4 regions of the Pectobacterium odoriferum genome follow, and region 2 is predicted to be linked to each of the others. Evidence: predicted binding sites of a transcription regulator. Region 2 holds the regulator's gene; each other region holds the start of a gene.
What was found. The regulator LexA, encoded in region 2, represses DNA repair genes until DNA is damaged. The targets are predictions, from matches to a motif close to TNCTGTATGTACATACAGNA.
Positions count from the first base shown of each region.

Region 1: the regulator LexA is predicted to act here: its motif matches at 5,014-5,033, upstream of EO763_RS12890 (DNA translocase FtsK 4TM domain-containing protein).
Region 3: the regulator LexA is predicted to act here: its motif matches at 2,263-2,282, upstream of uvrB (excinuclease ABC subunit UvrB).
Region 4: the regulator LexA is predicted to act here: its motif matches at 3,659-3,678, upstream of rmuC (DNA recombination protein RmuC).

Region 1 covers NZ_CP034938.1:2,889,534-2,897,321, forward strand. Annotated here, with positions in the region: gene EO763_RS12880 (replication-associated recombination protein A) at 1-565, opposite strand, end outside; gene lolA (outer membrane lipoprotein periplasmic chaperone LolA) at 573-1,184, opposite strand; gene EO763_RS12890 (DNA translocase FtsK 4TM domain-containing protein) at 1,434-4,955, opposite strand; gene lrp (leucine-responsive transcriptional regulator Lrp) at 5,070-5,564, opposite strand; gene trxB (thioredoxin-disulfide reductase) at 6,197-7,159, shown strand; gene cydD (heme ABC transporter permease/ATP-binding protein CydD) at 7,397-7,788, shown strand, end outside.
Region 2 covers NZ_CP034938.1:623,978-631,765, forward strand. Annotated here, with positions in the region: gene groL (chaperonin GroEL) at 1-485, shown strand, start outside; gene ubiC (chorismate lyase) at 751-1,260, shown strand; gene ubiA (4-hydroxybenzoate octaprenyltransferase) at 1,295-2,158, shown strand; gene plsB (glycerol-3-phosphate 1-O-acyltransferase PlsB) at 2,300-4,813, opposite strand; gene EO763_RS02775 (diacylglycerol kinase) at 4,943-5,308, shown strand; gene lexA (transcriptional repressor LexA) at 5,419-6,027, shown strand; gene EO763_RS02785 (CsbD family protein) at 6,490-6,699, shown strand; gene zur (zinc uptake transcriptional repressor Zur) at 6,744-7,253, opposite strand; partial or broken gene EO763_RS02795 (pirin family protein) at 7,376-7,788, opposite strand, start outside.
Region 3 covers NZ_CP034938.1:3,103,844-3,111,631, reverse strand. Annotated here, with positions in the region: gene EO763_RS13965 (hypothetical protein) at 41-733, shown strand; gene EO763_RS13960 (hypothetical protein) at 734-1,165, shown strand; gene EO763_RS13955 (hypothetical protein) at 1,202-1,627, shown strand; gene uvrB (excinuclease ABC subunit UvrB) at 2,392-4,404, shown strand; gene EO763_RS13945 (VOC family protein) at 4,433-4,864, shown strand; gene yvcK (uridine diphosphate-N-acetylglucosamine-binding protein YvcK) at 4,840-5,772, opposite strand; molybdenum cofactor riboswitch at 6,329-6,477, shown strand; gene moaA (GTP 3',8-cyclase MoaA) at 6,465-7,454, shown strand; gene moaB (molybdenum cofactor biosynthesis protein B) at 7,489-7,788, shown strand, end outside.
Region 4 covers NZ_CP034938.1:4,664,737-4,672,524, forward strand. Annotated here, with positions in the region: gene ubiB (ubiquinone biosynthesis regulatory protein kinase UbiB) at 1-328, opposite strand, end outside; gene ubiJ (ubiquinone biosynthesis protein UbiJ) at 325-966, opposite strand; gene ubiE (bifunctional demethylmenaquinone methyltransferase/2-methoxy-6-polyprenyl-1,4-benzoquinol methylase UbiE) at 979-1,734, opposite strand; gene rmuC (DNA recombination protein RmuC) at 2,055-3,614, opposite strand; gene argH (argininosuccinate lyase) at 3,835-5,208, opposite strand; gene argB (acetylglutamate kinase) at 5,271-6,044, opposite strand; gene argC (N-acetyl-gamma-glutamyl-phosphate reductase) at 6,082-7,086, opposite strand; gene argE (acetylornithine deacetylase) at 7,289-7,788, shown strand, end outside.

The DNA.
Region 1 (7,788 bases), 2.3 Mb from region 2:
TCTGTCCGCCGTATCCTCGCTCGCTGTCGCTCATTGCCTGCTGCAAGACCTGCTCGATATCTTCCGCCGTCAGCGCTTTTAGCAAATAGACGCGGGCGCGAGATAACAACGCGGAATTGAGTTCGAAAGAGGGATTTTCCGTTGTCGCACCAATAAAGGTGATCGTTCCGTCTTCAATATGTGGCAGAAACGCATCCTGCTGACTTTTGTTGAAACGATGGACTTCATCGACAAACAAAATAGTGCGGCGCCCTGCATTGCGATTTTGTCGGGCACGCTCAATCGCTTCACGAATTTCCTTGATACCGGACGTCACGGCAGAAATACGTTCAACATCCGCCTGCCCGTAATGCCCAATCAGTTCTGCCAGCGTGGTTTTTCCCGTTCCTGGCGGCCCCCAGAGAATCATTGAGTGCAACTGCCCTGCCTCAATGGCCCGTGGCAGAGGCTTACCGGCACCTAACAGGTGCTGTTGACCGATATACTGTGCCAACGTCGCTGGCCGCATACGCGCGGCCAGCGGTTGGAATTCATTATGGGAAAAATCCAGGGACAGATTGCTCACTCAGGCCTCACTGACGCTGGTCATCCAGCGTGACGCCTTTCGGCGGTGTGAACGTGAATTGCGCGGCATCAACAGCACCGTTTTGCTGGTTCTTCAGCACATAAGTGCTTCGCTGCCCATCTTGTTCCGTCGCGGTAAACTGCTTGATTGTGCCGTTTGTCGTCACATTAATCGCGAACTGCTTTAGATTGCCGCTCGCTGACTTCGGCGTAAGCTCAAAATCATCGCCTTTCTGACGCACATCGTATTTATTCCAGTCGCTGGCATCGTTACGCGTAATCAGAATGAACGGCGTATTCCCTGTCGCATCTTTCAGCCAGGTTGCCGTGACTTGCTCAACAAACGGATTGTAGAACCACAGTGTTTTGCCGTCAGAAATCAACGTACTTTCGTCAGGTGATGTGGTTTTCCAGTTAAATAGGTTCGGACGTTTCAACCACAGTTCGCCTTCCCCTTCCTGCACCGCTGCGCCGTCAGCGCTGGTGACTTTCTGGCTGAAATTGGCGTGGAAACTGTTTACTTTATTGAGGCGACCCTGCAAATCTTTTGCCGCGTCCGCATAGACAGCGGTTGAGGTAACACCTGCAATCAGGCAACTGATAGCTAACCACTTTTTCATACGCATAATCCTTTGAATTTCTTAATATAACGAACCTTCATCTATCGAGGTCAGACGCTTTGCCTAGCGCCTATGTTCTTTACAGATCGGTGTTATTCGTCGAGCTACGTTATCTATAGATCTATGTTATCTGAACCCACTCGGACGGTGATAGGTGAATTATCTGCTTATTGCCGCTTTTACGCTTCTTTGCATAAGGGCTGCTCGCGCAGCCCTTATCGTGGAGTGACGTCAATCAGTACAGCATGTTTATTCCATTGATGGCGGTGCCAATACCTCACGGTTACCGTTGTGCCCTGGAGAACTGACGATACCCTGCGCCTCCATTTGCTCAACGATTCGCGCGGCGCGGTTATAGCCGATTCGGAACTGACGCTGTACGCCAGAGATGGATGCACGCCGCTTATCGACCACAAACTCTACAGCCTGATCGAACAGCGGATCGAGTTCTTCATCGCCATCAAGACCGAGGTTTCCGCCTTCAGCATCGTCGCCACCGCTGACAATGTTATCGATATATTGAGGGCGACCGCGCGCTTTCCAGTCCTGAACAACAGCGTGAACTTCCTCATCGCGCACAAAAGCGCCATGAACACGGACAGGTATAGAAGAGTTAGGCGCCATATACAGCATATCCCCCATCCCCAATAGCGACTCCGCGCCACCTTGATCGAGGATAGTCCGTGAGTCGATCTTACTGGATACGGTAAACGCGATACGCGTCGGAATGTTCGCCTTGATCAGCCCGGTGATGACGTCAACAGAAGGACGCTGCGTCGCCAGCACCAGATGAATCCCCGCCGCACGCGCTTTTTGCGCCAGTCGGGCAATCAGTTCTTCAACTTTCTTACCCACCGCCATCATCAGGTCAGCAAATTCATCGACCATAACAACAATATAGGGCAGTTTTTCCAGCACTGGCGGCGTCATATCCATACTGTCACCCGGCTTCCAGAACGGATCGGGGATCGGACGCCCCATAGCATTTGCCATCATTACCCGTTCGTTGTATCCCGCCAGATTACGTACGCCAAGCGCTGACATCAGCTTGTAGCGGCGTTCCATTTCACCGACACACCAGCGTAGGGCATTGGCCGCATCTTTCATGTCGGTCACGACTTCCGTCAACAAATGCGGAATGCCTTCGTACACCGAGAGCTCCAGCATTTTCGGGTCAATCATGATAAAGCGTACGTCTTCCGGCGTGGCTTTATATAACATACTGATGATCATGGCGTTGACGCCGACCGATTTACCCGACCCCGTCGTACCCGCAACCAGCAGGTGTGGCATTTTCGCTAAATCGGCAACGACAGGCTCGCCCGCAATATCTTTACCCAGCACAATCGACAGTGGTGATGGATTATCCCGGAACTGATCGCAGTCCAGTACTTCTCGCAGATAAACCGTCTGGCGATGCGCGTTCGGCAATTCCAGTCCGACATACGGTCTGCCGGGGATAACCTCAACAATACGCACCGCGACAACCGACAGTGAGCGTGCCAAATCGCGCGATAAATTCGATATACGAGCCGCTTTAACACCCGGCGCTAGATCCAATTCAAACCGCGTGATCACCGGCCCAGGAGAGTGATCGACCACATCGGCTTTTACCCGGAAATCAGCCAGACGTGCTTCAATCAGTCGCGCCGTCTGTTCCAATGCGAAATTATCAACAGGCGCTTCGCTAGCCGGAGGTGGAGTCAACAAATCCAGCGTTGGCAGCGGCGTCGTTGGTTTCTGCAACGGCTGTTCGTTACGCATCAGGAACGGGTGAATCAAACCATCCATTGCCGGATGATGTGATGGCGCATTCTCCTGTTTCGCAACGTCAACAGGTGCTGACGTCGGTTGCGCTGGCTGACTAAACGTCAACGGGCTGCGCTCGTCGTCATCTTCACCGGCATGCATCGGTGGAAGATCGGGTTCAGCACGATAGGACGGCTGTGTATACGTGGATTCACTGAATGTATGCGGTTCAGGCTCACGTTCATTCTCCGCACTGAATGGTGAGAATGAAAAATCATTATGCGGCGTCACTTGCGACACTGTTTGCGGCGCCATTTGTGGCACTATCTGTGGTACTATCTGTGGTACTACAGGGTTTGGCTGAACGAGCTCACTGACCACAGGTGGTGCAGTCGGAGCAGGGATTTCCTCATCGTGCTGCAATGCGCTGGCGTTATAACGTGACTGCTGCTGTGCCGCGAAGTCTCTGGCTAGCTGCGCTTGCAGAAGCGCGTCTTCATCGTCGTCCTGTAATGGGTACTCATCACCATAACGCTGACGTTGCTGATCCAGATATGCTTGCTGCAATGCAGCTTCCTGCTGGGCGATGTCATCCGGCGTCTCTTCCTGATACACATCATTCGCCAATTCCGTTTCTACGCTACCGTTCTGCGCCTGTAACCTTGCTTGCTCTTCCGCCAGCCGCTGCGACGGCAGTTTGATTCCGTATGACGCCAGCTCGCGGCGAGTAGGAATACGTACCGGATTAGGACGCGGCAGTTCCGGTCCTACGCCACGTTTAATCTGCGGGTTATCATCCCCATCGGCACTGAACGCAGGCATAAAGGTGTTATTCACATTGGAATCCGTATCACGCGCAGGCTGTGGTGGTTCAGCAAACGGTTGAACCACTGGTGCCGTGACAACCGGCGGTACGGCACTCTCTCCATCACTATTTCCGTAAGGTGCATACACACTGCTATGGAGCTCAGGTGAGGTTGCGATCGCGGGCGTTTCAGGGACGTCAAACGAATACAGCGGTGGATTTAGCGACGGTGTCGAATCAATCGCAGATGGGGTAACAGGCGGCACAATGCCAGACGATGAGCCAAAGAATGCGGCTCCTGGTAATGCAGAGTCAGGCGTTACCACATCAGACAATGGTGACCCTGCCACTGGCGCTTCAGCGGAGATCGCTGGGTGTGTCGCTGTCGGCGCGTTCTCAGTTAACGGTGATGACTCCACTATCTCAGTGTCTGCCGCCGTGTCGTTTATCGCATCAGCAACGGAAGGCGCAGAAAACAGGACGTCATCATCATCACGCTGTTGTGTTACTACCTCACCAGAGGCCTCATCGTGGCGCAGGTTAAGCACATCACGTTCATCTTCTTCACGATCGTGCTCTTCACGGTAGTCCTCATCACGGCGTGAACGGTTTGACATAAACGTCAGACAGCCCAATACACCCGCACCAATTTTTTCAGCGATCGTTAACCATGACCAGCCAGTAAACAACGTTAACCCTGCGCCCCACACGCACAGTAGAATCAGCGTCGCCCCCATGCTGTTGAAACGTGGGATCATTGAACTGCTCAACAGGCTTCCCAAAACACCACCGGAAGCAAAATAGTAGAGATCGTCAATATTCAACGCAGCCAGACCACAAGAGGTCAGGATCAGCGCCAATGTCCCAATCAGGCGAAGTGAAAAGGTAAAATATTCAATAGATTGTTGGTTATCACGCTGACGGAAAGCAGCCCAGCACAGGGATAACATAATGGGCGGAATGGCGTAGGCCAGCACACCAAAAATAAAGAACAGCGTATCCGCCAGCCAGGCACCCGCCACACCACCAAAGTTGTAGATAGGCTCATGCCATGCAGTCTGTGACCAACTGGGATCGGAGGGGCTGAAACTGAGTAGTGCGACACTAAGATAAACCGCAAAAAGTGCCACAACGATTAAAATCGCTTCAAGCAAACGACGTGTTCCACTGAGCTTTTTCAGGGTAACGTCTTTATCTTCTGTATATTCCTGGCTCAAGAGTCTCTCCAGGGGCCTGTAAGGTTTATGACAAAGCGCCGAGAAAACCCGGCGCTGGGACTGTATAAATTCACAGGAGTGTAGCTGAATTTATCGGGTTTTGCACCCACACGTTTATCGCGTCTTAATGACCAGACGGTTGCTTTGCTTCACTTCTTCCATCACCACGTAGGTACGGGTGTCGTTTACACCCGGTAAACGCAGCAACGTTTCACCCAGGAGCTTACGGTAAGCAGACATGTCCGGCACACGCGTTTTCAACAGGTAGTCAAAATCACCAGAAACCAGATGACACTCCTGAATTTCTTCCAGTTTCTGCACCGCAGAGTTAAACTGTTCAAACACATCAGGCGCGCCGCGGTTTAGCGTTATTTCAACAAAAACCAGCAGTGACGCATCCAGATAATGTGGGTTTAGCAGCGCTGTGTAGCCATTAATAAAACCCTGTCTTTCCAGACGACGCACACGTTCCAGACAAGGTGTTGGCGACAGCCCTACACGTTTGGAAAGCTCGACATTGGAAATACGCCCATCTTTTTGCAATTCGTTCAGGATGTTACGATCAATACGATCGAGATCTTTTCCTGGCCGTTTTTTAGTGTCTACCATTATTATTGTCTCTCTTCACTTTTCCCTGCACCCGCTTTACCCCGATAGACCTCATGTATCAGAGATACCCTAAAGAAGACACGCTGCCTATTTTGTATATCAACAGTCATTAACTTCTCGTTCTCGCCCTACGTATTGCTCACCCGCGAAAAGACCATCACGTCATATCCGTGGCCCAAAGGCCTACTACCTGCGCAAAAACGAATAAAAAGCCGAGCTTTTAACTGTTCACATACAAAAAATTTCCTCTTACCCAGATGTTTTCGCAAATGCACAGCCGATTGTCAAAGCAAAACAACGAAAATCAGAAGAAACTGCCAGATTGGATAAGCCAGAGCCATCCGCCGAGGTGACTTCAATCATTTTACTTATGAATGTGGCTGATTTTTCAGCGATTTGTCGTCTCCATCGTCATTAACGATTAAACAAATAGTCAGCAACTTTTCTGCATACTTTTTTTACTCTTGTAATTTCCTTACAATCGTTCGCATTGTCCGTGGTAGATACTGTTCGTAGTCATAAATTGTACGTAGTCATAAATTGTTTGTAGGTAAATTGTTCGTAGTAAGGAAACGTGTTTTCGTAAAAACCGTTCATATGAACATTATCCGCCGTCATGAAATGAGGAAAGCATGGGTACTGTTAAACATCACAAGTTATTGATTCTGGGTTCAGGCCCGGCTGGCTACACTGCCGCTGTTTATGCTGCACGGGCGAATTTACAGCCAGTATTAATCACGGGTATGGAAAAAGGCGGTCAGCTGACGACCACGACCGAAGTAGAAAATTGGCCAGGTGATGCCGATGATTTAACTGGCCCACTGTTAATGGAACGTATGCACGCACACGCGACCAAATTCAATACTGAAGTGATCTTCGATCATATTGAACGTGTTGATTTGCAGAACCGTCCCTTCCGTTTATTCGGTGATAGTGCAGAGTACACCTGTGATGCGCTAATCATCGCCACGGGGGCATCGGCTCGTTATCTTGGCCTGCCATCTGAAGAAGCGTTTAAAGGCAAAGGGGTTTCTGCCTGCGCAACCTGTGACGGGTTCTTCTACCGTAACCAGAAAGTCGCCGTGGTTGGCGGCGGGAATACCGCGGTTGAAGAAGCGCTGTATTTGTCTAACATCGCTGCGGAAGTGCATTTGATCCACCGTCGCGAGACGTTCCGTTCAGAGAAAATTCTGATCGACCGTCTGATGGACAAAGTTAAAAACGGCAACATCATCCTGCATACCAACCGTACGCTGGACGACGTGCTGGGCGATGACATGGGTGTAACCGGTGTGCGTATCCGCGATACGCAAAGCGACGCAGCGGAAGAGCTGGAGCTGGCTGGCGTGTTTATCGCTATCGGCCACAGCCCGAACACGGCCGTATTTGGCGGTCAGTTGGAACTGGAAAACGGTTATATCAAAGTACAGTCCGGTATTCACGGCAATGCGACACAGACCAGCATTCCTGGCGTCTTTGCCGCAGGCGACGTCATGGATCATATCTACCGTCAGGCCATTACCTCGGCAGGTACCGGCTGTATGGCAGCACTGGATGCTGAACGCTATCTGGATGGGCTGACCGTCAACAAGTAAGACAGTACTGATAACGGAGCGGCAATAGCCGTTCCGTTTACTTCCTTCTGGTTTGCCTTCCGCAACACGAAAATTGATCGCCTCACCCATTTCCCCTCTCCTTTTCGTTTGCAGCGCGCCCTTGTCGCGGTAACATGGCCTCATTCTGCGTGATAGAAGATAATTTTGTTAACTAACAGTTACATGAGAGTTATTTTCTGTTAAGTCCGTTTCTGCAATATAACGAACTGGTACCTGATGAAAAAAACCCGACAGCAAGAACTGACCGCCTGGCTGAAACAGCAGAGTAAGCTGGCGCAACGTTGGCTACGGATTTCACTACTGCTTGGATTCCTGAGCGGTGCGTTAATCGTGGCACAAGCCTGGCTGTTAGCGACGCTGCTTCATGCCTTGATCATCGAGCATGCCACTCGCGAATCCTTGTTCTCCCCCTTCCTTCTGCTGATTGCCACATTTATTCTGCGCGCACTCAACAGTGTGTTACGCGAGCGTGTTGGTTTTCTTTGCGGACAAGCCGTTCGACAGAAAATTCGTAAGCTGGTACTGGATCGATTGCAACAGCTTGGCCCTGCCTGGGTACAGGGCAAACCCGCCGGCAGTTGGGCAACGATGATTCTTGAACAGGTTGA
Region 2 (7,788 bases):
AAATGAAAGAGAAGAAAGCACGCGTTGAAGATGCCTTGGCTGCGACTCGCGCCGCGGTAGAAGAAGGCGTGGTTGCTGGTGGTGGTGTGGCGCTGGTTCGCGTTGCGGCTAAACTGGCTTCTCTGACTGCTCAAAACGAAGACCAGAACGTGGGTATCAAAGTTGCGCTGCGCGCGATGGAAGCTCCACTGCGTCAGATCGTTTCCAACGCTGGCGAAGAGCCATCTGTGGTTGCGAACAGCGTTAAAGCAGGCGAAGGTAACTACGGTTACAACGCAGCAACTGAAGAATACGGCAACATGATCGATTTCGGTATTTTGGACCCAACCAAAGTCACCCGTTCTGCTCTGCAGTTCGCGGCTTCTGTTGCTGGTCTGATGATCACTACCGAATGTATGGTAACCGACCTGCCTAAAGGCGATGCACCTGACTTAGGTGGCGCTGGTGGTATGGGCGGCATGGGTGGTATGGGCGGCATGATGTAATAGGACGCCATTGTCGCCGGAAGCCATTTTCCGGTGACAGGGAGTCAGGTTACAGAAGTTCGTCTTTCTGTCCTTCAAAGAGCACTATCTGGTCGCGAGACTGGGTGGTGCTTTTTTTATGCGCTGCATTGCTGAAATGTTGCCGTATCGTTGATGAATGCGTTTATCGCGTGTTATCGGGGAAGGCATTCTGCGCTACAATGGCGGCGTTACTTTATTTACGAATACCCTTTTATTCAAAACAACCCTGTTCGGAGTAGGGACAATGTCTGACGATGCGTCTACGCTTCTGCGCTCTATTTCCTGGTTTACTGAGCCCCCTTCGGTATTACCTGAGCACATTGGTGACTGGCTGATGGAAACCGGCTCCATGACGCGGCGACTGGAAAAATATTGTGCCCAACTGAAGACCATACTGTGCAGTGAGAAATTCATTACGCCACAGGCGCTGGGCGAAGACCGTGAGCAACTGCCGTACAGTGAGCGCTACTGGCTGCGTGAAGTGGTGCTGTATGGTGACGATCGTCCCTGGCTTTTTGGCCGTACCCTTGTTCCACAACAAACGCTCGACGGCACGGATTCAGCCCTGACGAAAATAGGCAATCAGCCGCTAGGCCGCTATCTGTTTGGGCAAAAGGCGCTGACGCGTGACTATATCCATACCGGATGCAGTGAAGGCTTATGGGCGCGGCGTTCCCGCCTGTGTGTCTCTGGTCATCCGTTACTGTTGACTGAGCTTTTCTTACCGGAATCACCGATTTATTTCAGCCGGTGATGAAGGTTGGCAGGTAATTTGAGGAGATAAATCCTTGGAAAGAAGTGTTACAGCAGGGAAATGGCTGGCTTATTGTCGCTTGATGCGGATTGATAAACCGATAGGTTCTCTGTTGCTGCTGTGGCCAACTCTATGGGCGCTGTGGCTGGCAGGTGGGAGAGCGCCTGCACCGTGGACGCTGCTTGTTTTTGTCGCTGGTGTTTTCTTGATGCGTGCGGCGGGCTGCGTCATCAATGATTATGCCGATCGTCATTTTGACGGCCATGTAAAACGTACAGCTTCTCGCCCCTTGCCCAGCGGTGAGGTGAGCGAGCGAGCGGCCAAAGTACTATTTGTCGTGCTGGTCTTGCTGGCGTTTGGTCTGGTGCTGACGCTGAATAAGATGACGATCTGGCTGTCCGTTGCGGGGTTGGTTCTGGCATGGGTCTATCCGTTTATGAAACGGGTCAGCCATCTTCCTCAGTTTGTGTTGGGCGCGGCGTTTGGCTGGTCGATTCCTATGGCTTATGCGGCGGTGAGTGAAAGCCTGCCAGCGAGCTGCTGGATGATGTTTTTAGCGTATATTTGCTGGACGGTCGCCTACGATACCCAATATGCGATGGTGGATCGTGATGACGACCTGAAGATCGGCGTGAAATCCACTGCGATCCTGTTTGGCCGTTTTGACAATATCATCATCGGGTTACTGCAATTTAGTATGCTGGCGTTGCTACTGGTTTTGGGAATCATCACCGGATTAGGAATGCCATACTATATTTCGCTGCTGGTGGCTGCGGGGATGTTTGTTTATCAGCAAATGCTGACTTCCGGGCGCGAACGCGATGCCTGTTTTAAGGCATTCCATAATAATAAATATGCGGGTATGGCGATCTTTATTGGCGTGCTGTTTGGCCTGTAGGTCGAACCGATAGAGACAAAAAAGCAGCGATTTCTCGCTGCTTTTTTTATGGTGGAATGCTCTGAGATGCTTGTCATGCCAAACGCATCTACGGCTTGATGGCGGCGTGTTATCCGCCATTTTCCCGTGACTCCTGTCCGGCTACGCCTGCTTTGTCTCTTCCACGTTTTCTACTGCTGGTTCATTGGTTTCTATCTGACCGTCGGTTCCCAACTGATTGTTGGCTTCCATTTCAGCAGATGAGCTGGCGCTTTCGATAGTTAACCGAACTTCCGGGGTGATCAGATCGCCGAGGATATTGTAGATTGCCACGATATCGCCTTGCGCCGTTTCCGCACTGTCGGTGATATATCCTTCTGTACGTAAGGTTGCGACCAGCGTTGAGAACACCGCTTTATCAAAGAATTCCGGCGCATTAATGCCGTGTAGAACGGACAGGCGCTGCGCCATGTTCCGGCTTTCTTTCTCCAACGTTCCACGGTTGATTGCTGGGTTTGCGCACAGCAAGGACAGCGTGATCGCATAGCGTTGCAGCGTTTCACGCACGCCTGCTGACAGCAGTTGCAGCGTACGGATGCGTGGCGGATTGATAGCTAATTGACCGTCACGGCTACATAGCAGCTCTTGTCGAATCAGTTCGTTAGCCAACGTTTCCAGCACGCCTGGCAATTGCTCTTTGGAATAGTGCAGGAACAGCTCGGCTTGCAGCAGCGGATAGACCAGCGTGATCTGTCGCACGACTTCGTCAAGCGTAATCCGGCGATGATGGATGACGATGCTGGCGATCAGTGACGGCAAGACTAAAAGATGCTGGATATTATTGCGATAGTACGTCATCAGTACCGCCTGCTCGCGCGGCAGAATGATGATATCGCCAATGCTATCCTTCTCTACTTCAAACTTGTTCATGCCCAGCGCGTGTTCCAGCAGTTCATCTGCTGTCTTCTTCGGTGCCGTAATATCTTTATGATAAGGAACCTGACGCAGCAACTGCAGATAGCAATCCAGCTGTTCGTGCATTTGTTCGCGCGTCAGTGAGCGCTGGCGCGATGCTAACAAGGCCGTAGAGCACAAGTTCATCGCGTTTGCTGCCGCAGAATTATTGATGCGCACCATGATATCCATAGAGATATCCTGCACCGTCGGCGTTAGCCAGCTTGGACGCTGTGCTTCGATGGGATCGATTGCATCACGCCATTGCGGAACATGCTGATTCAGATAGGTTGTCAGCGGGAGTGGTTCGCCGAAGTTCACATAACCCTGACCCAAATTACGCAGCTTGCGCAAACCGCGCACCATCTGCATAAAACCTTCTTTTTCCTTCACCGCACCGCGCAGCTCTTTCGCATAGGTGCCGACTTCCATCACATGTTCATAGCCGACATAAATCGGTACCAGCGTGATAGGGCGCGTACCGCCTCTGAGCATGGCTTGGATGGTCATCGCCAGCGTACCGGTTTTCGGCTCTAGCAGGCGGCCCGTGCGTGAACGTCCGCCTTCCATGAAGTATTCAACCGAATAACCGCGGGCAAACAGCTCACCCAGATATTCACGGAAAATCGTGGAATACAGCTTGTTACCTTTGAAGGTACGGCGAATAAAGAACGCGCCAAGACGGCGGAAGATTGGCCCTGCTGGCCAGAAATTAAGGTTGATGCCTGCGGCGATGTGTGGCGGCACTAAACCCTGATGGTACAGGACGTAGGACAGCAGCAGATAATCCATGTGGCTGCGGTGGCAGGGCACATAGACAATGCCGTGACCATCCTGTGCCAGTTGGCGAACACGTTCGGCGTTGTGGACGTTAATCCCCTGATAAAGGCGGTTCCACGTCCAGCTTAATACGCGATCCGACAGACGCACAGCCTCGTAGGAGAAATCGGCGGCGATTTCTTCCATCAGCGCAATCGCATTCTGCTGCGCTCTCTCATAAGAAATCTTCTTACTGCGCGCCTCATCGTCGACGGCTTTCTTGATCGCTTTGGAATCCAGCAGCTTGTTAAACAGCTCCTGGCGCACCGGCAAGCGCGGTCCAACTGCCGCCAAACGCTGGCGGGAGAAATGCATACGTGCGACACGTGCCAGTTTGTGGGCTATGGTTTTGTCAGTGCCGTGCTCGGTCGCCATATAGCGTAGCGACACTGGGCTGGAGAAGCGGACAAAGCTGTCGCGGCCTAGCCACAGGACGGCGAAGAATTTCTCGATACCGTTGAGCAATCGCAGGTGTGGTGCAGCCTGAGAGTGGCCTTCCCGGCCCGGAGAGCGCCCAAACATCACGGAAACCGGCACCATCTGTACGTCTAAATCTGGATTGGCACGATGCAGATCCAGATAGTCGTGGAACAGCTTGACGGATTTCTGCTTGGGAACGTAATAGCGGAAGACGCGCGGCCCGTCATGAATAAAGACGTGGCTAGGAAGTTCGACGCCATTGAACTCGAACGGTAGCGAAGGATCGGGTAGCCCCAATGCCAAGCATTTCGCACGTAGCGTCAAGAGATCCGCCTGAGAGTTATAAGGCAGAACATAGAGTATAGGACGTGAGGGATCTAACCCCAACTCGACCACGGGATCTGCGGGAATGACTTTGCTTTTCACCAGCAATTTCAGTGGGAGATTCAATAATTTATAGTAAATTTTACGCCAACCTGACATAACAACGTGGAGCCTCTTGTTAGCAATGCGCCGCAAGGATACCAGAAACTGCGCCGGAGATCTGTGGTGATGAGACAACGTAGGTGCGTTAAAATGCGAATTATTTAGCGTATAAATAATGGAGAATAAATGAATAAAGCAACGGGGATAACCCGGATTATTAAGGCGACCGGTTATTCCTTTAAGGGGCTGAAGCAGGCGTGGCAGCATGAGGCGGCATTTCGTCAGGAGACAATACTGACCCTTGTCGGCGTCATTATCGCGTGTTTACTGCCAGTTACGCTGGTCGAAAAACTGCTGCTGATCGGGTCTGTGGTACTGATTATGCTGTTTGAGCTGGCGAATAGCGCCATTGAAGCTGTGGTCGATCGCATTGGGCCTGAGCATCACGAATTATCCGGTCGGGCGAAAGATATCGGGTCGGCCGCTGTCTTTGTTGCCATCTTGTTAGCCGCTGTCGTGTGGGGCTGTATTCTCTGGCAACATTTTGCCTGACGGCGCGCATAAATGAGTAAAAGTCAGGGGCTTTGCCGATATCGTCATTCCCAATTGTGCCTTACCTGTATATACTCACAGCAAGACTGTATAAACAACCAGGGGGCGGAATGAAAGTATTAACAGCAAGGCAGCAGCAGGTTTATGACCTGATCCGCGATCATATTGCGCAAACCGGAATGCCGCCAACGCGCGCAGAAATTGCTCAACAACTGGGGTTTCGCTCTCCCAATGCAGCTGAAGAGCATCTGAAAGCGCTGGCGCGTAAAGGTGTGATTGAAATTGTATCGGGCGCTTCTCGTGGTATTCGTCTGCTGATGGAAGAAGAGACGGGTATTCCTCTGGTTGGTCGCGTGGCCGCAGGTGAACCGCTACTGGCACAGGAACATATCGAATGTCACTATCAGGTTGACCCTGCGATGTTCAAACCCAGCGCTGATTTTTTGCTGCGGGTGAGCGGCATGTCGATGAAAAATATCGGTATTATGGATGGCGATTTGCTGGCCGTGCATAAAACAGAAGATGTGCGCAACGGTCAGATTGTCGTCGCGCGTATTGACGATGAAGTGACAGTGAAGCGCCTGAAAAAGCAGGGCAATACGGTGCACCTCCTCGCTGAAAATGAAGAGTTTGCCCCTATTGTTGTCGACCTGCGTCAGCAAAGCTTTTCGATAGAAGGCCTAGCGGTTGGCGTGATTCGTAACAGCGATTGGAGCTAACCGTTCGCAGAGATGCACTGCTCGTCTGTCTGGGTCAGTGCATCATGTTCTGTATTCATCGTTTAGCGTGTCAATCTGCTCGTCGCATATATTTAGTTACATTTCGCGCGCATTTTCTACGATCCCCATTACCCTCTGTTTTTTCACTGCTTTTTGCGGTGGTTTTCTCTTTCTCAACGTTCGCTCTAGTCACAGATTTCTGACTTTCCATATTAATTGAAATATTCGACTATAATTTCTATCAAGGTAAGCATTTTTATCTTGATTGATCGTTTATCGATTGATCATTAGCCATCACATGCAGATAGCTCGGTAGTCAAGGGAGACAGTGGCGAAGAGCACCGTCATGGTTCACATAGCTATGATGCTGCTTACTGAATAAATCTATTTATCTGAAACTGACGCATAAGTCGTTAGCCACGATTTTTTTATGCACAATTCACCTAAGGTACGGAGATTCTTATGAATAAAGACCAAGCCAGCGGTAACTGGAAACAGTTTAAAGGTAAAGCGAAAGAGCAATGGGGCAAATTAACGGATGACGATCTGACGGTCATCGAAGGTAAACGTGACCAACTGGTGGGGAGAATCCAGGAGCGTTACGGGTACGCAAAAGAAGCGGCAGAAAAAGAAGTGAAACACTGGGAAGAGCACCACAAATATCACTGGTAGCAAACGTGATGCTTCTTCGCTGAAAGAGACGATAGCCCTCAGGGCTATCGTTTTTTAATGGGAACCGTATGGTCGTGGTCGCAATGGTCCGGCTGCTTGCATGAGGCGACTTCCTGACAGCTGCCACACAATCCGTGTGCTTCCACAACGCTGTGGCGCAGTGTAAATCCCGATTGCTGTGCCAGGTTGCGCAGCGTCTCTTCCACACCTTCGGTTTGACGTTCCGTGACCTGTCCGCAGCGATCGCAGATGAAAAGGGCAGATGTATGGCTATGGTCTTCGATATGGTGACACAGCACGTAGCTGTTATTTGATTCGACGCGATGAATGAAGCCTTGTTCCAGTAGAAAATCCAGCGCGCGATAGACGGTCGGCGGTTTGGCCTGAGGCTCGGAAACGCGCAGCAGATCCAACAGATCATAAGCGCTGATAGCACCGGACTGCTGTGCCATAAGGCGTAAAACCTCTAACCGCTGTGGTGTGAGACGCACAGCGCGCTGCTGACAAATCTGTTCAGCCTGGGCAAGAAGTTTGTCCTGTTTGGTTGAATCCATTGTCATATCACCCTGACGCATTGAGGAACAAGGCGGATATCTTACCACGACTGAATAAAAACGCCGAACTGGCGGCGTTTTCCTACGAAAACAATTCTCTGCAAAAACAACGGACAGAAGCGCTACACGACCAGATCGATGAGCAGCGCCCGCAACGGCGACTCTGCCTGTAGTGCCAACGCTGTTTCTTCCTTAATGAAGGCGCCGTCGCCGCAGTGTAGTGTTTCACTGTTCTGATTGCCTTTTACCGCCATTGAACCGTGGATCAGTTGGAGGTATGCCTGATTTCCCTGTAGCGCGATTGTGCTTTGCTCATTCTGCTGGAGATCGACATGATGAACCCAAACCTGCTGGCGCAGTTGCAGGCTATGGTGTTCACCTTCTGGTGAGGCAAGCAGCGTATGGTTGGCTGAATTCAAGCCCATGCGCTGTAACGGGCTGTTCTCTCGGGTCTGGCAGGCATTCAACCATAATTGCAGACGCGTCAGCGGTTTGTTGGCACTGGTATTATGTTCGCTATAGCTGACATTTGGCT
Region 3 (7,788 bases), 2.5 Mb from region 2:
CTGCGCTATTGCCTATAAATAAGAAGGCGTTGAGGGTTTTATGAGTAAACGATCGAAGATTGTGGGTGGTTCAACGGCAACGACGAATAAGAGCGGTTTAATTTACAGTGAGGTACTTGGCTGGATTGATTTAGGTCATGCCCAAGGAGACGATATCAGAAAGTTGTTACTGCAATTTGAGGCAGGCGAGAGTGGGGATAAACCGTATTACGATGTGAAATATTTCCAGGATATGCGGAAATTTAGGAAAAGAATCGGTACATCTAAATATACCGTCTGGCGCATCAAGAAAGGCGTGTCACGGAGCGAGCAGTTCAGCATCGCGTTAGCGATGATGATGGCAGTCGCTCCCCGTTTTGAGGGGTTCCAAGATGGCTTTCCGTTTAATTTTTTCACCGACAGCGGGTTTAGCGCCGAAGATCTCGTCTCGGATTTATTGGGCTTTTATCGCGTCGTTGATGGCATACATTACTTCTCTGAACTCAAACCGATTAGCAGGGATGAGGCATTAAAACGCTGGGATTTTTACGGTTCTATCGGGGCTTTCAAGAATAAATCATTCAGGCCGCTGCTCTTCCCCGATCCAGAGCTGAACCCGAATGCGCAGCCCTATTTCGGCGTGTTGCCTGCATTTATGACGAGAATAAAACCCTACACTTCCGTTCCGTCTGAACGGGTTGATATTGTGATTGATGATGGAACCGGGTGGCACCTGAATTTTTCAGGAGGGTAAATGGCGACGCTATATCGTTTGCTGCAAAATCTGCTTATGGGTTGTCTCATCGCTGTGGGGCTGTTGTGGTGGTTTTCGACTGGTTCTGATTCTGGTTTTGAATTTTACACAGTGGAGGACCAAGCCCTGTACGAAACGCTCACTGACGATATTGTCAAAGGCGCGCCGCGCATCTCGACAAATTATCGGTTTGTTTACTATCCACCACAGGAATCGGCATCGGAAGTGAGCGCGGTGTATTTTGAAGACACCACGGATGTCGCCTCGTTGAGAGACTACCTTATTTCCATCGGTTGTACCCTTGATAGGACGGAAGTAAATGTCGAAAACTGGCTAAGTAAGGATAAGACCAAAGCAATAACGATTTTTGTCGACCCAAAGGGAAAAACAGTGGGTTTGGAAATTCGATTGCCGCCACCGTCGTGGTGGTGATGAACTGGGGGACATGAGTGCTTTTGGGGAGGATAAATGGCGACGCTATATCGATTTCTGTGTGACTTGGGTATGGCTTGTATCATAGCGGCGGGGTTGCTGTGGTGGTTTTTTTCAGGCTTCGATCTTGAAAGTAAACATTACACTATGGAAGACAAAGCTCTCTACGAAGAGCTTACTGACGATATCGTCAAAGGTGTACCTCGTATATCGGCGGTTTATCAGTTTGTGAAAGCACCTCAAGAGGGCCCTGCATCGGAAGTGAGCGCAGTATATTTTGAAAACACCGCGGATATTGCCTCATTGAGAGACTACCTTATTTCCATCGGCTGTACCCTTGAGAAGGTGGAGGGAAACGGCGAAGAATGGCTGAGCAAGGATAAAACAAAAACGGTAGTGATTTTTGTCGACGCTAAGGGAAAAAGGGTTGGTGTGGAGGTTGTACTGCCAAAACAACTGTGATGGTGACTGTTGGCAAACCTTCGTCTGCGTTTAATCACGCAACGGTTTTTGTTGTTTTTTACCACCATCTGTTTCATGAGTGTAAAACCTACATTTTTATGCCGATTAATAGCTAAAACCTTCTTGAGTTTTCCCCTAACTCCCCGCTATGCCTGAATTGTTGCGATTTAGCCTTCTGCTGTTTTTAGTCTTTTTCCGTCTAATACTTATGCGATAAATCACAGAAAGAGTGTGAAGAAAATCCATATCAGGGGGGATCGCGAATGAAGCGGGTATTTCTCTAACTCAGTGCTGATGCGGTGTTGTGGGAGTTATCCACCATTTCTGTGGATAACTATGTGCATTATGGATAGACAACGCGTCCTAACCGAGAGCTGGCGCGGGTTGTCGCTGGGTTGGCGCTATTCTCCACGGTTTTTCTAATCTATTTATTATCATATGCTTAAGTAAAATCAAGCGTCTTGAACATCAATGGGGTGTAGTTGCATAAATTAGCGTCACCGCTCATCCCCGCATGTTACATTTTTACCAAATCTGGGGATAAATCACGATGATTTTATCTGGTAGATTGAAGAGGGATGTGCTAGCAAATTCATTTGTCGATTAATCATCCAATCCAGCGATAATTTCCTTGATGCTGTTTTTATATCCAGTATCATTGCGGTGGCGAATTTCATCATTGGGATTCAGAATAAAGTTCTGAGTATCCACCCACGAACCTCGCATTGCGCGATGGGTAATAACGATAAGTAGCGTGCTTAACGATGAGTAAAGTATTTACACTGAATTCCGACTTTAAACCGGCAGGCGATCAGCCTGAGGCCATTCGTCGTTTAAAAGAGGGTCTGGAAGACGGGTTAGCGCACCAAACGCTGCTCGGGGTAACGGGCTCAGGTAAGACGTTCACGATCGCCAATGTGATTGCCGACCTCAATCGGCCGACGATGATGCTGGCACCAAATAAAACGCTGGCAGCCCAGCTGTACGGCGAAATGAAAGAATTCTTTCCCGATAATGCCGTCGAGTACTTTGTCTCGTATTACGATTATTATCAGCCAGAGGCCTACGTTCCCAGCTCGGACACCTTTATCGAAAAAGATGCATCGGTTAACGAACATATCGAACAGATGCGTCTTTCCGCGACAAAAGCGCTGCTGGAGCGACGCGATGTCATCGTCGTGGCCTCGGTATCCGCGATCTATGGTCTGGGCGATCCCGATCTCTATCTGAAAATGATGCTGCATCTGACGCAAGGGATGCTGATTGACCAGCGGGCTATTTTGCGGCGTCTGGCCGAATTGCAGTATGCCCGTAACGATCAGGCGTTTCAGCGCGGTACGTTCCGCGTGCGCGGTGAGGTGATCGATATCTTCCCTGCGGAATCTGATGAAATTGCGCTGCGCGTTGAACTGTTCGATGAAGAAGTGGAACGGCTGTCGCTGTTTGACCCGCTGACGGGTCACGTTCTCCAAACGGTGCCGCGCTATACCATCTATCCCAAAACGCACTACGTCACGCCGCGTGAGCGTATTTTGCAGGCGATGGAAGACATCAAGGTTGAACTGGCCGACCGTAAAAAGGTGCTGCTGGCTAATGACAAACTGGTGGAAGAGCAGCGGTTGAGTCAGCGCACTCAGTTTGACCTGGAGATGATGAACGAACTGGGTTACTGCTCCGGTATCGAAAACTACTCACGCTACCTTTCCGGTCGTGGTCCCGGTGAGCCGCCACCGACGCTGTTTGACTATCTGCCTGCGGACGGGCTGCTGGTTATTGATGAATCCCACGTTACTGTGCCCCAGATCGGCGGTATGTATCGTGGCGACCGCGCGCGTAAAGAGACGCTGGTTGAATACGGTTTCCGGCTGCCTTCAGCGCTGGATAACCGACCGATGAAATTTGAAGAGTTTGAAGCGCTGGCTCCACAGACAATTTACGTGTCTGCGACGCCGGGTAACTATGAACTGGAAAAATCGGGCGGTGAAGTGATCGATCAGGTGGTGCGCCCCACTGGGTTGCTCGATCCGATCATCGAAGTACGACCTGTTGCGACACAGGTGGATGACCTGCTTTCCGAAATTCGTCTGCGTGCCGCGATTAATGAGCGGGTACTGGTGACCACACTGACCAAGCGCATGGCGGAAGACCTGACGGAATATCTGGAAGAACACGGCGAGCGGGTACGTTATCTGCACTCGGATATCGACACCGTCGAGCGAGTGGAAATCATTCGTGATTTACGTCTTGGCGAGTTCGATGTGCTGGTTGGGATCAACCTGCTGCGTGAAGGGCTGGATATGCCAGAAGTGTCGCTGGTGGCGATTCTGGATGCCGATAAAGAGGGTTTCCTACGCTCTGAACGTTCCCTGATCCAGACGATTGGCCGCGCAGCGCGTAATCTGAGTGGTAAAGCTATTCTCTATGGCGACAGGATTACGGCGTCGATGGCGAAAGCGATTGGTGAAACGGAGCGCCGCCGCGAGAAGCAGGAAGCCTACAACACCGAGCACGGCATTGTGCCGCAGGGCATCAATAAGAAGATTTCCGATATTCTGCAACTGGGTCGGCCGACGAACAAAGGCAAAGGGCGTGGCAATCGCAAAGCGGCGGAGCCAGCAGCACGCTATGAACTGATGACGCCGAAGGCGCTGGAGCTGAAAATCCGCGAGCTGGAAAGCAAAATGTTGACGCACGCACAGAACCTTGAATTTGAAGAGGCTGCCGCCCTGCGCGATGAAGTGCAGGCACTGCGCGCACAATTTATCGCTGTATCCTAACGATGCAAGCGCTCACTGAGGATCAATGATGGATCAGACTATACCGGGTGTTGAGGTGCTTTTTGTGGCAGGTTTTGGGCCGATTGTGAAATCCCTTTCTGCCAGCCATGCGCTCTATGTTGATACGCTGAAGTTGCCATTGAAGCCCGTTGCGGAAGGGAGCGACTATCTGGTGAGCGATGAAATGGAGGGCGTGAAGCATTTCGCGCTGTGGCCGCTCTCACAGGCTAGCGAGTCCTGTTTCGGGCACGAAAGTTGGCCTGCGGATCTTCCTGAACCGCAAAGCTGGCTGGAGTTCGAAGTGGCTGACATGGTGGAGGCGACCAGCACGCTGAAAGCGCAAGGCTATGCGTTGCTGGTGGAAAACCGTCTTGAGCCTTGGGGACAGCAGGTCACGCGTTTCCTGAGTCCCGAAGGCATTCTGATTGGTGTGACTTATACGCCATGGCTGCGGGATTGAGATCCCAGCAGCTGTAGCGCACGTTCGATGGCCTGACGCAGTAACTCACGGTCATGATGGTGGGGAACATCTTCTGCGGCCAGCGTCTGCTGCACGACCAGACGATCGCCGATCTGGCTGATATCGACTTTTGGACCGACAATCGCGACATCAACCACGGGTTTCCCTACCTTGTGTTCAATCCAGGATAGCTTCTCCACCAGCGTCAGGCGGGCTGCGGGGTTGCTCTGCTCATTGCCCAGATTGCCGATGTACACCATAGGGGCGGGCGTGCGGCGGAGTGCCTGTGTCAGATCCTCCAGCAACAGCAGCGGCATCAGGCTGGTCAGAAAGCTGCCGGGACCAATCAAAATCAGGTCGGCTTTTGCGATGGCATCAATCGCCTCGCGCGTGGCCTGCACCGTTGGATACAGCATCAAATCCTGCGGCAAGGCTGCCAACTGATCGATCTCGACTTCACCATAAACGGGGTTGCCCTGTTCATCAATCGCCATCAAATCGACAGGATGCTCGGACATCGGAATTAAAAACGCGTCTACCTTGAGCAGGTTGCGAATCAGATTGATAGCTTCCAGCGGACGCACGCTCAGGTGGTCGAGCGCTTTTAGCATTAGATTACCCAGATTGTGTCCGGCAAGTTCACCGTTACCGTTAAACCGGTACTCAAACATTGCGGATGCCACGCTGGGCGTTGTAATCAGTTGATTCAGGCAGTTGCGGGTGTCGCCCCAGGCAATGCCGCCTTCAGAACGACGGATGCGGCCCGTTGAACCGCCGTTATCTGTCGTCGTGACAATGCCGGTTAGCCGTGAACCCAGGGAAGAGAGCGAAGACATCACACGACCTAAACCGTGCCCGCCTCCGAGTGCGACAACCCTGTCGAGGTCGGCCAACGTGCGATTGCGCATAGAAAACCTTATGGATGAGCCAGAGTAATATGAATAACGTGTATACCCGTCATACTTCAAGTTGCATGTGCGTTGGCTGCGCTACTCGGCACACTTACGTGTACCTCGCCCCGTTGGGGCCGCTGCAAGCAGCGTTCAAACCTGCCTCTGGCAGATTTGTCAGTCACCCGAATCACTTACCTGAGTAAGCTCATCGGGATTCCTTTTCTTGCCGCGTTACAAGGCTTATAAATAAGCCTCGCCCTAGCGGGCCAACGCTCTGCGTTGTTCAAACGTTAACGTTTGTCCTGAAACTCGAATTATTTAGGGTATAAGAATTGTCGCTAAGGTAGCTGATTTCACCTTAAAACGCGAAAAATCCTCACGCAGGCATGACCTGAGACAATTTCTGTCGCGTATTTTTCCGTATGCTGTGCACCATAAGATATTGAAAATTCGATATATATTTAATTATATACCGATTTTGAGAGTGGTTGACTGTGCTTTTTCGCAGTAGACTGCTAAATGAAATCACGATTCTTGAGCGGTTATCTCGCGGCTGTTTAACGGATAACTGATAGGAATCAAACTCCTAGCCTTGGTGCCTAAGTGATGCGCTTGTTGCGCGTGATACGGTGCCTTGGCCGTGGCCTTCGCGGTCACCAGGGTGCGAGGCAGAAATGCCTGCATCTCCCGTATTTGGAAAGGTGTTTATGGTGAGTCAACTGACTGATGCGTTTGCGCGCAAGTTCTACTATTTGCGTCTGTCTATTACAGACGTCTGCAATTTTCGCTGTACCTACTGTCTGCCGGATGGCTATCAGGCCAATGGTACGAATCCACATCGCTTTTTATCACTCGATGAAATTCGTCGTGTCAGCCGCGCCTTTGCCGAATTAGGGACGGAAAAAGTCCGCCTCACCGGTGGTGAACCGTCTTTACGCCGTGACTTTGTCGATATCATTGCGGCAATCCGTGAAAACCCCGCTATCCGCACGCTGGCGGTAACCACCAACGGCTACCGTTTGGCTCGCGACGTTGCTCAATGGCGAGATGCAGGCCTGACGGCGCTGAATGTCAGCGTCGACAGCCTTGATGCACGCCAGTTTCATGCGATTACCGGGCAGGATAAATTCCGGCAGGTGATGGACGGCATTGATGCGGCCTTTGACTGTGGCTTTGCCAAGGTCAAAGTCAACACGGTGCTGATGCGCGATGTTAACGCCGGCAGCCTGCAAACTTTCCTCGACTGGATTAAACACCGCCCGATTCAACTACGCTTTATTGAACTGATGGAAACGGGGGAAGGGGGCGACGTGTTCCGCCGTCACCACGTTTCCGGTGAGGTGATCCGCCAGCAACTACTGCAACAAGGCTGGCAGCAGCAGCAACGTGCACGCAGCGACGGCCCGGCTCAGGTGTTCAGCCATCCCGACTATCAGGGAGAAATCGGGCTGATTATGCCGTATGAGAAAGATTTCTGCCTGAGCTGCAACCGCCTGCGAGTCTCTGCCATAGGGAATCTTCATCTGTGTCTCTTTGGCGAACAGGGCATTCCGCTGCGTGATTTGCTGGTCGACGATCGTCACCTCGATGATTTGAAAATGCGTATCTCGGGCGGGCTATCGGCGAAAAAGCAGACCCATTTCCTGCATGAAGGGAATAGTGGCATCACGCAAAACCTGTCATTTATCGGCGGCTAATCCGCGACATCACTGATTCTTAAAGGAGCCTGACATGAGCAAAGTCAGCAGCGAATTCGTTTCTCTCAATCTTGCGGTTCTAACCGTGTCCGAACGTCGTACGGCGGAAGATGACACCTCTGGCGACTATCTGCGCGAAGCGGCGCAGTCCTCAGGACATCGCATTGTCGACAGCGCCATCGTGAAAGAAAATCTGTACCAGATTCGGGCACAGATCTCGGCGTGGATTGCCAGCGATGAGGTGCAAGGCATTTTGATTAATGGCGGGACGGGCTTTACGGCTGGGGATGTGGTGCCGGAAGCCATCGGCGTCTTGTTCGATCGGGAAATCGAA
Region 4 (7,788 bases), 960 kb from region 2:
CAATTTGTTCGCGCGCCAGTTTGCCGTCAAACGGCTCAACCTTATCTTGCAACATCGCTAGCTGATCGGCGATAGCGGGCGGGAACAGATCGCGGCGTGTAGACATCATTTGTCCGAACTTAATCCACACAGGCCCCAGTTCCTGAAGCGCCAAACGTAGACGTTCCCCTAAAGGCTTATTACGGTGACGATTGGGTAACCAGAACAGCAGACGACGACCCACACGTAACGGAAGCGTCAGTCGCATTTTAGGAATAAGCTCGTCTAGACCATAGCTCAACAGCACACGCACAATGCTGTAAAGGCGGCGTAATTCACTGGGCGTCATCGTAAAGCCTCCAGCTTCGCCAGCCGTTCGGACAACGTATCGGCGGATTTATCCAACGCAACAATTTCCTCATGGAACCAGGCATTTTCGAGTTTTCCCGGAGCCAGTCGCCACTCTTCCGTTAACGTCTCGGACAGGAAATGTTGCTGCTGATGTAGAGATCGTTTCAGGAAGCTCAGGGTTTTCTGTGCCGTCTGGGTAAGACCCTGAGCAACAATATCGCCCAGATAAGGGGACAACCACTCCGCCGGATCGAACTCCGCCAGATCAAACAGCACGATGAACTGTTGAACGACTTGAATATCGCCTTCTATCACCAGCTCGCCGCTGCGCATCAGCGACGATAGCTGTTGACGATCGCGTAATTTCATCAGAACCGGAATGCGTGTTTTAAGGCAGCAATCCGCAGGTTCGCCCCATTGGCTGATAACGTCCAGCCGCTGTTCGTTGAACACCAGCACCAAGGGCACATCCAGTTCAGCCAACTCGATCTGGAGTGTTTTCCCCTGTAAGCGCTGGCGGGCAGACTTCATACTTCGATCACACGAAAAACCACGATCGCAAGAAACAGTATCGTGAAAAAGCAGCTGATTCAGCGCGGTTTCTAGCGTAGCAGTCAGAAAAGACGTTATCAGCATTGGTATTTCCAATCAGAATTTAAACCCACGATGCAGCGCAACGATGCCACCAGTGAGGTTGAAATAATTAACGCTGTCAAAACCGGCGTCGCTCATCATCCCTTTCAGCGTTTCCTGATCGGGGTGCATGCGGATGGACTCCGCCAGATAGCGGTAGCTTCCGGCATCACTTGCCACGGCTTCGCCAATCCTCGGCAAGATGTGGAATGAATAAGCATCATAAACAGTGCTCAGCTGTTTAATCACCGGTTTGGAAAACTCCAACACCAGCAACCGACCGCCGGGCTTCAGAACGCGGTACATCGAACGTAGCGCTTTGTTTTTGTCCGTCACGTTACGAAGACCAAAGGAGATAGTAATACAGTCGAAGAAGTCATCAGGGAACGGCAGCGCTTCTGCATTAGCCTGCACGTAATTGATGTTGTCGATAATGCCTTTGTTACGCAGTTTCTCGCGCCCCACTTTCAGCATAGACGCATTGATGTCCGCCAAAATGACTTCACCACCTTCACCAACCATGCGGGAAAATTTGGCAGTTAAATCCCCTGTTCCTCCGGCAAGATCCAAAACACGCTGGTTACGTCTAACGCCACTGCATTCGATAGTGAAACGCTTCCAGACACGGTGGATACCAAAGGACATCAGGTCATTCATCAAGTCATACTTTGCTGCTACAGAATGAAAAACCTCAGCCACCATGACTTCTTTTTCATCCTTGGCGACAGTCCGAAAACCAAAGTCGGCCGTTTTCTCCTGCTCACTTGCCATCTTATCCGCCTACTATTTCAGTCAAATTTCGGGTCTACCCATTTATGGTAAGAGTGTACCAGACCCGTATAAAAACCCCACTGCACTAATTTCACATAGCCTGGTGCCCAAGCCCGCGAAATCCATACCTATTTATATCCGTCATACTTCAAGCTGCTTGTGCGTTGGCTTCACTGACTCACCTCAGTCACTTACTTGAGTAAGCTCCTGAGGACTCGTGCGCTTGCCGCGCTACGAGGCGCATAAATGAGGCTCGCCCTAACGGGCCAACGCCTTGCGTTGTTCAAAATGCTAACGTTTTGTCACGCAACTCGAATTATTTAGGATTGGGTACGGGTAGCGAAAGGAGTTTCCCCTTCTTCGCCCTCCGTTTTCACGGTTGGTGAAACAGCGTCGGGTGCTACGGAATCCGGTAATTCATCGCGTTCAGCGTGCTCATGGGCCGTTGCTTTTTCTGCTAATGACGGGCTGATCGTGCGTTTAATTTCTACGCCCAGCGCACGGAACCCCTCAGCCTGGCCAATAAGGTTACCACGCCCAGAGGAAAGTTTATTCATCGCCTGACGATAAGTGCCCTGCGCTTTATCCAGACTCAGCCCCAGCGCTTCCATGTCGTCTACGAACAACCGCAGCTTATCGTACAGCCGCGACGCTTTTTCAGCGATCTGCTGCGCGTTGCGACTCTGCTGTTCATAGCGCCATAAATTATTGATGGTGCGTAATGCCACCAGCAGCGTGGTCGGGCTGACCAGCATAATATTGTGTTTTAACGCCTCGTTGATCAATTCGGGCTGGCGATCGATAGCAACCAGAAAGGCAGGTTCGACCGGAATAAACATCAGCACGTAGTCTAGCGAACGCAACCTCGGAAGCTGCTGATAATCTTTGCTGCTCAACTGCCGAATATGGCTGCGAACCGAGAGCAAATGTTCGTTCAGCGCCACACTCCGCTCTGCGTCATCGTCACTATTGAAATAACGCTCGTAGGCCACCAGCGACATCTTGGCATCGATCACGACATCTTTGCCCTGCGGTAAACGCACAATGACATCCGGTTGCAGGCGGCTATTTGCCCCCGTCTGCACACTGACCTGTGTTTGATACTCGTAGCCTTCCCGCAGGCCAGAGGCTTCGAGCACGCGGCTTAACACCACCTCACCCCAGTTACCCTGCGTTTTGTTATCGCCCTTCAGCGCTTTCGTCAGGTTGATGGCCTCATGTGCCATCTGCGCGTTCAGCTGTTGCAGATTGCGGATTTCATGCGCCAGCGTGTGACGTTCGCGCGCTTCCGCACCAAAGCTGTCCTGCACCTGACGGCGGAACCCATCAAGCTGCTCACGCAGCGGCATCAGCAGCTTATCCAGACTCTGCTTATTTTGTTCATCCACCTTACGACCGCTGTGTTCAAAAATCCGGTTCGCCAGATTCTCAAACTGCGTCGTCAACCGCTGTTCGCTGTTTGCCAGCAGCCGCTGCTTTTCTTCCGCCGCCATACGGGTTTCTTCCAACCGAATGGTGACTTCCCGCAGCTCCGCTTCCTGCGCGCTATTGATTTCACGCAGCGTTCGCAGTTCCTGATTTAACTGCACGCACTCTTCACGGAGTGAGGTAAGCTGTTGCAGCTTTTCATGGCTGGCAGAGAGTTGAGCGTGAACCGTGCGCAGCTCTAGCTCGTTTTGCCGCAGCCGCTGTTCGTCCTGCAGCTTTGCCTGCTGTTGTTCGCTGAGCGACTGCTGAGTCTGCTGCAATGTCTGCGCCAGCAAGCGCTGTTCGGTGTCATGCTGCGACAGCTTCTGCTGATGAATCAAGCTGGCAACCAACCACCCGACCAGTAGCCCGACCGCACTGCCGCCCAGACCATAAAATATGCTGATATCCACTTTGCCTCCGCAGGCCTTTCACGCTGTCGGTCAAGGTAAAATGATACTGTATGGATGTCCAGAAACAATTCCGGTGGGGAAGACGCTGAGCAGAAAAATGCGAGCCGCATTCCATATGAACAGGGATAGACGATAATTTGCAGAAGAATCAGATCGGTAACGCAGAAATCCCCCCAGCGTGAAACACCACGTTGGGGGAACTGAAGCAGAAGAGGGCAACTTAGGCTAAGCGCTGCTTCGCATCACTAATCGCTTTAGCAACCTGCTGTGGTGACACGCCACCTTGTGCCGCACGCTTATCCAGACAGGATTGCAATGCCAGAATCGGGTACACATCCTCGCCAATCACAGCGCTGAATTTTTGCAGATCGGCCAGCGGCAGCGCTTCCAACGCTTTACCCTGACGAATGGCTTCAACTACCGCTTCGCCCACGATATGGTGCGCTTCACGGAACGGAACGCCTTTCGCGACCAGGTAATCCGCCAGCTCTGTCGAGTTCGCGTAGCCTTGCTCGGCCGCTTCTTTACAGCGCGGACGCTTAACCTGAATGCCTTCCAGCACCAGACCCGCCATCATCAGGCAGTCGTGCCAAGTATCCAGCGCGTCAAACAGCCCTTCTTTGTCTTCCTGCATGTCTTTGTTATACGCCAGCGGCAGGCCTTTAAGCGTCATCATCATGCCGGTCAACGCGCCCTGTACGCGACCGCATTTACCGCGAATCAGCTCCAGCGCATCCGGGTTTTTCTTCTGCGGCATCAGGGAAGAACCTGATGTCACACGGTCAGACAGCTCAACGAACGCCGCTTCACCGCTGTTGAAGAAGATCAGATCTTCGGCAAAGCGCGACAGGTGGATCATGCCGATCGAAGCATCAGACAGCAGTTCCAGTACATGATCGCGATCGGAAACCGTATCCAGACTGTTACGCGTGGCCGAGGCAAATCCCAGCCAGCCCGCCAGTTGCTCACGGTCGATTGGATAAGCCGTTCCTGCCAGTGCACCGCAGCCCAGTGGACTGACATCCAGACGCTTCAGCGTATCTTCCAGACGACTTTCATCACGCGCCAGCATTTCATGGTAGGCCAGACACCAGTGCGCAAACGTCACCGGCTGTGCGCGCTGTAGGTGGGTGTAGCCCGGCATCACCGCATCCTGATTCGCTTCCGCCGTCGTAACCAGCGCCTGACGCAGTTGGCGTACCGACAGCAGCAGTTCAACAATCTGCGCCTTGCACCACAGTTTCAGATCCGTCGCAACCTGATCGTTACGGCTACGACCGGTATGCAGCTTTTTACCTAAATCGCCGACTTTCTCAATCAGACGCAGTTCAACCCAGCTGTGAATGTCTTCTGCATCGCTTTGCAGGATCATCTCAGGATCAGCCTGTACCTCAACCAGCAGCGCATTCAGCGCCTGTTCCAGTTGTTGCTGTTCCTGCTCGCTGAGCACATTGACCGTCACCAGTGCTTTCGACCAGCCGATCGAGCCAACGATGTCCTGTTCCGCCAGACGGTAATCAAACCGCAGTGAGTCATTAAATTGTTTAAAACGCTGATCTGCTGCCTGACTAAACCGACCGCCCCACAAAGCCATAACCCTTACTCCCAAAAATATAATTCACGTTGGTATCGCATCATGCCATACCCAGAAACGACTTACGCCAGAATACGTGTGCCAATCGCCACACCGTTGAACAGCGCAGGTAGCTGCTCGGCATGACGCCAACTGGCGATATCAACCGGACGACCCAGCGCACGCGCGGCATCCAGCGCGGCGTTGACCTTAACAATCATGCCGTCGGTGATGATGCCCTGAGCGATCAACTGCTCGGCTTTCTCCGCCGTCATTTCGGCGATACGCTGGCCTTTACCGTCCAGAATGCCGCTAACATCAGACAGCAGGATTAAATCCGCGCCCAGCGTTTGCGCCAGCGCCGTCGCTGCCTGATCGGCATTGACGTTCATCAGGTCGCCCTGTGCCGTAATACCGATGGAGCTAACAACAGGCAGATAGCCCGCTGACAGCAGCGTGTTCAGCAGCGCAGGCGATCCCGCTTCTGCTTTACCCACAAAGCCCAAAGACTCATCTAGCTGTGTGACCGTCGTGCTGCCGCCATCGCCCAGACACAAGCCGACCGCATTGATGTCATGCTTCTTCGCCCATGACAGCAGCGTCTTGTTGGCGGAACCCGCCAGCGCACCGGTGATGATATCAATCTGATCGGCAGGCGTGACGCGCAGGCCGTTTTTCTTCACGACGGGCAGCGCCAGTTTCTTCATCAGGTCATCCACCAGACAGCCGCCGCCGTGCACAATCACCAGCGGACGCTGGTGTTCCTGACGGTAAGCCACCAGCGCAGTGAACAGGCGTTCCAGCGCTTCTTCGCTATCCAGTAAAACGCCACCTAATTTGATAATTAACGGATTCATTATGCTTCGCGCCTCGAAATGTCGGGACCAGTAGTGATTAAATTAACGATTGGGTTTCAGGGAAACCAAAACGAATGTTCATGCATTGCACAGCCTGTGCCGCCGCACCTTTCAGCAGGTTATCCTCGGTTGCCACCACGATCAGGTGCTCACCATCAACAGAGAAACCGATATCGCAGAACGGCAGGCCGACAACGGATTTCAGCGCCGGAACGCCCTTATCGTACAGGCGAACCAGCGGCTTATCGTGATAAGCATTGTGATAGGCCTCAGCGACATCCTGCTGGGTTACGCCCGGTTGCAGGCGACAGGTGATAGTTTCCAGAATACCGCGAGCGAAGTTGCCCAAATGCGGTGTGAAGATCACTGGCGTACCGAGGTGCGTTGAAATTTCAGGCTCATGGCGGTGGTTGAAAATGCCGTACGGTTGCAGGCTGACTTCACAGAAGCTGCTGGTCAGCGACGCTTTACGCCCCGCCCCGCTCACGCCGCTCACGGCATTAATCACTGGCCACTGAGCCGGGTTCAGCAGTTGGGCATCCAGCAGCGGCTTAAGCGCCAGTTGCGCAGCCGTTGGATAACAGCCCGGCACGGCAACCAGTTGTGCCTGTTTTACGCTTTCAGCACGCCATTCGGCCAGCCCGTAAACCGCTTTTGCCAGCCAGTCAGGGTGCTGATGCTCAAAGCCATAGTAACGACGATAAAATTCGGCATCCTGTACGCGGAACGCGCCGGACAAATCAAAAACAGTACAGCCTGCTGCCAGAAAAACAGGGGCCAGATCGTGGCTGACCTTGTGATCGGTCGCCAGAAAAACGACATCCACGCCTTTCGCCGCTTCTTCCGCATCGGTCAGCGGTTTTACCGGGATATCGATGATGCCTTTGAGCTGCGGATGTAAATCAGAAATCAATTTTCCTGCATCGACACTTTGCGCAGAAACCATCAAAGCGGTTATGTTCATCTGTGGGTGACGGTTCAGGTAGAGCGCAAGCTCAGCGCCGGTATAACCACTTGCACCAACAATCAGCGTATTCAGCATGGGATCCGTATACCTTCTTACTTATCTATGGAACAGGTAACAGGGCTCACCAGCGTCGGTACGCTGTTCACCCGCGAAACTCAGTGAAAGTGACGAATCGCCATCGCCGTACCTTTGGGTTTCCTTTCGCCGAGCATTATTGTATTTTTATTCAAAATAAATGCATGAATATTGATACTATCCTAACCAGAGGCTGTCAACAGTGAAGATGAATTTACCCCCTTTTATTGAGCTATATCGGGCATTGATCGCCACACCGTCCATCAGTGCCACCGACAGCGCGCTCGATCAAAGTAATCATACCTTAATCAACCTGCTGGCAGGCTGGTTCGGCGATCTCGGCTTCCATGTGGAAGTCCAACCAGTCCCCGGCACCCTCAATAAATTTAATATGCTGGCGCGGATTGGTGAAGGAAAAGGTGGCTTATTGTTAGCAGGCCACACCGACACCGTCCCGTTCGACGACGGTCGCTGGACGCGCGACCCGTTCACGCTGACCGAACATGACAACAAGCTGTACGGCCTGGGTACGGCGGACATGAAAGGCTTCTTTGCCTTTATTCTGGATGCGTTGCGCGATATCGATCCGACCAAGCTGACGAAACCGCTCTATGTGCTGGCAACGGCAGATGAAGAGACGACGATGGCCGGTGCCAAGTATTTCTCCGAATCGACGCAGATTCGCCCGGACTGCGCCATCAT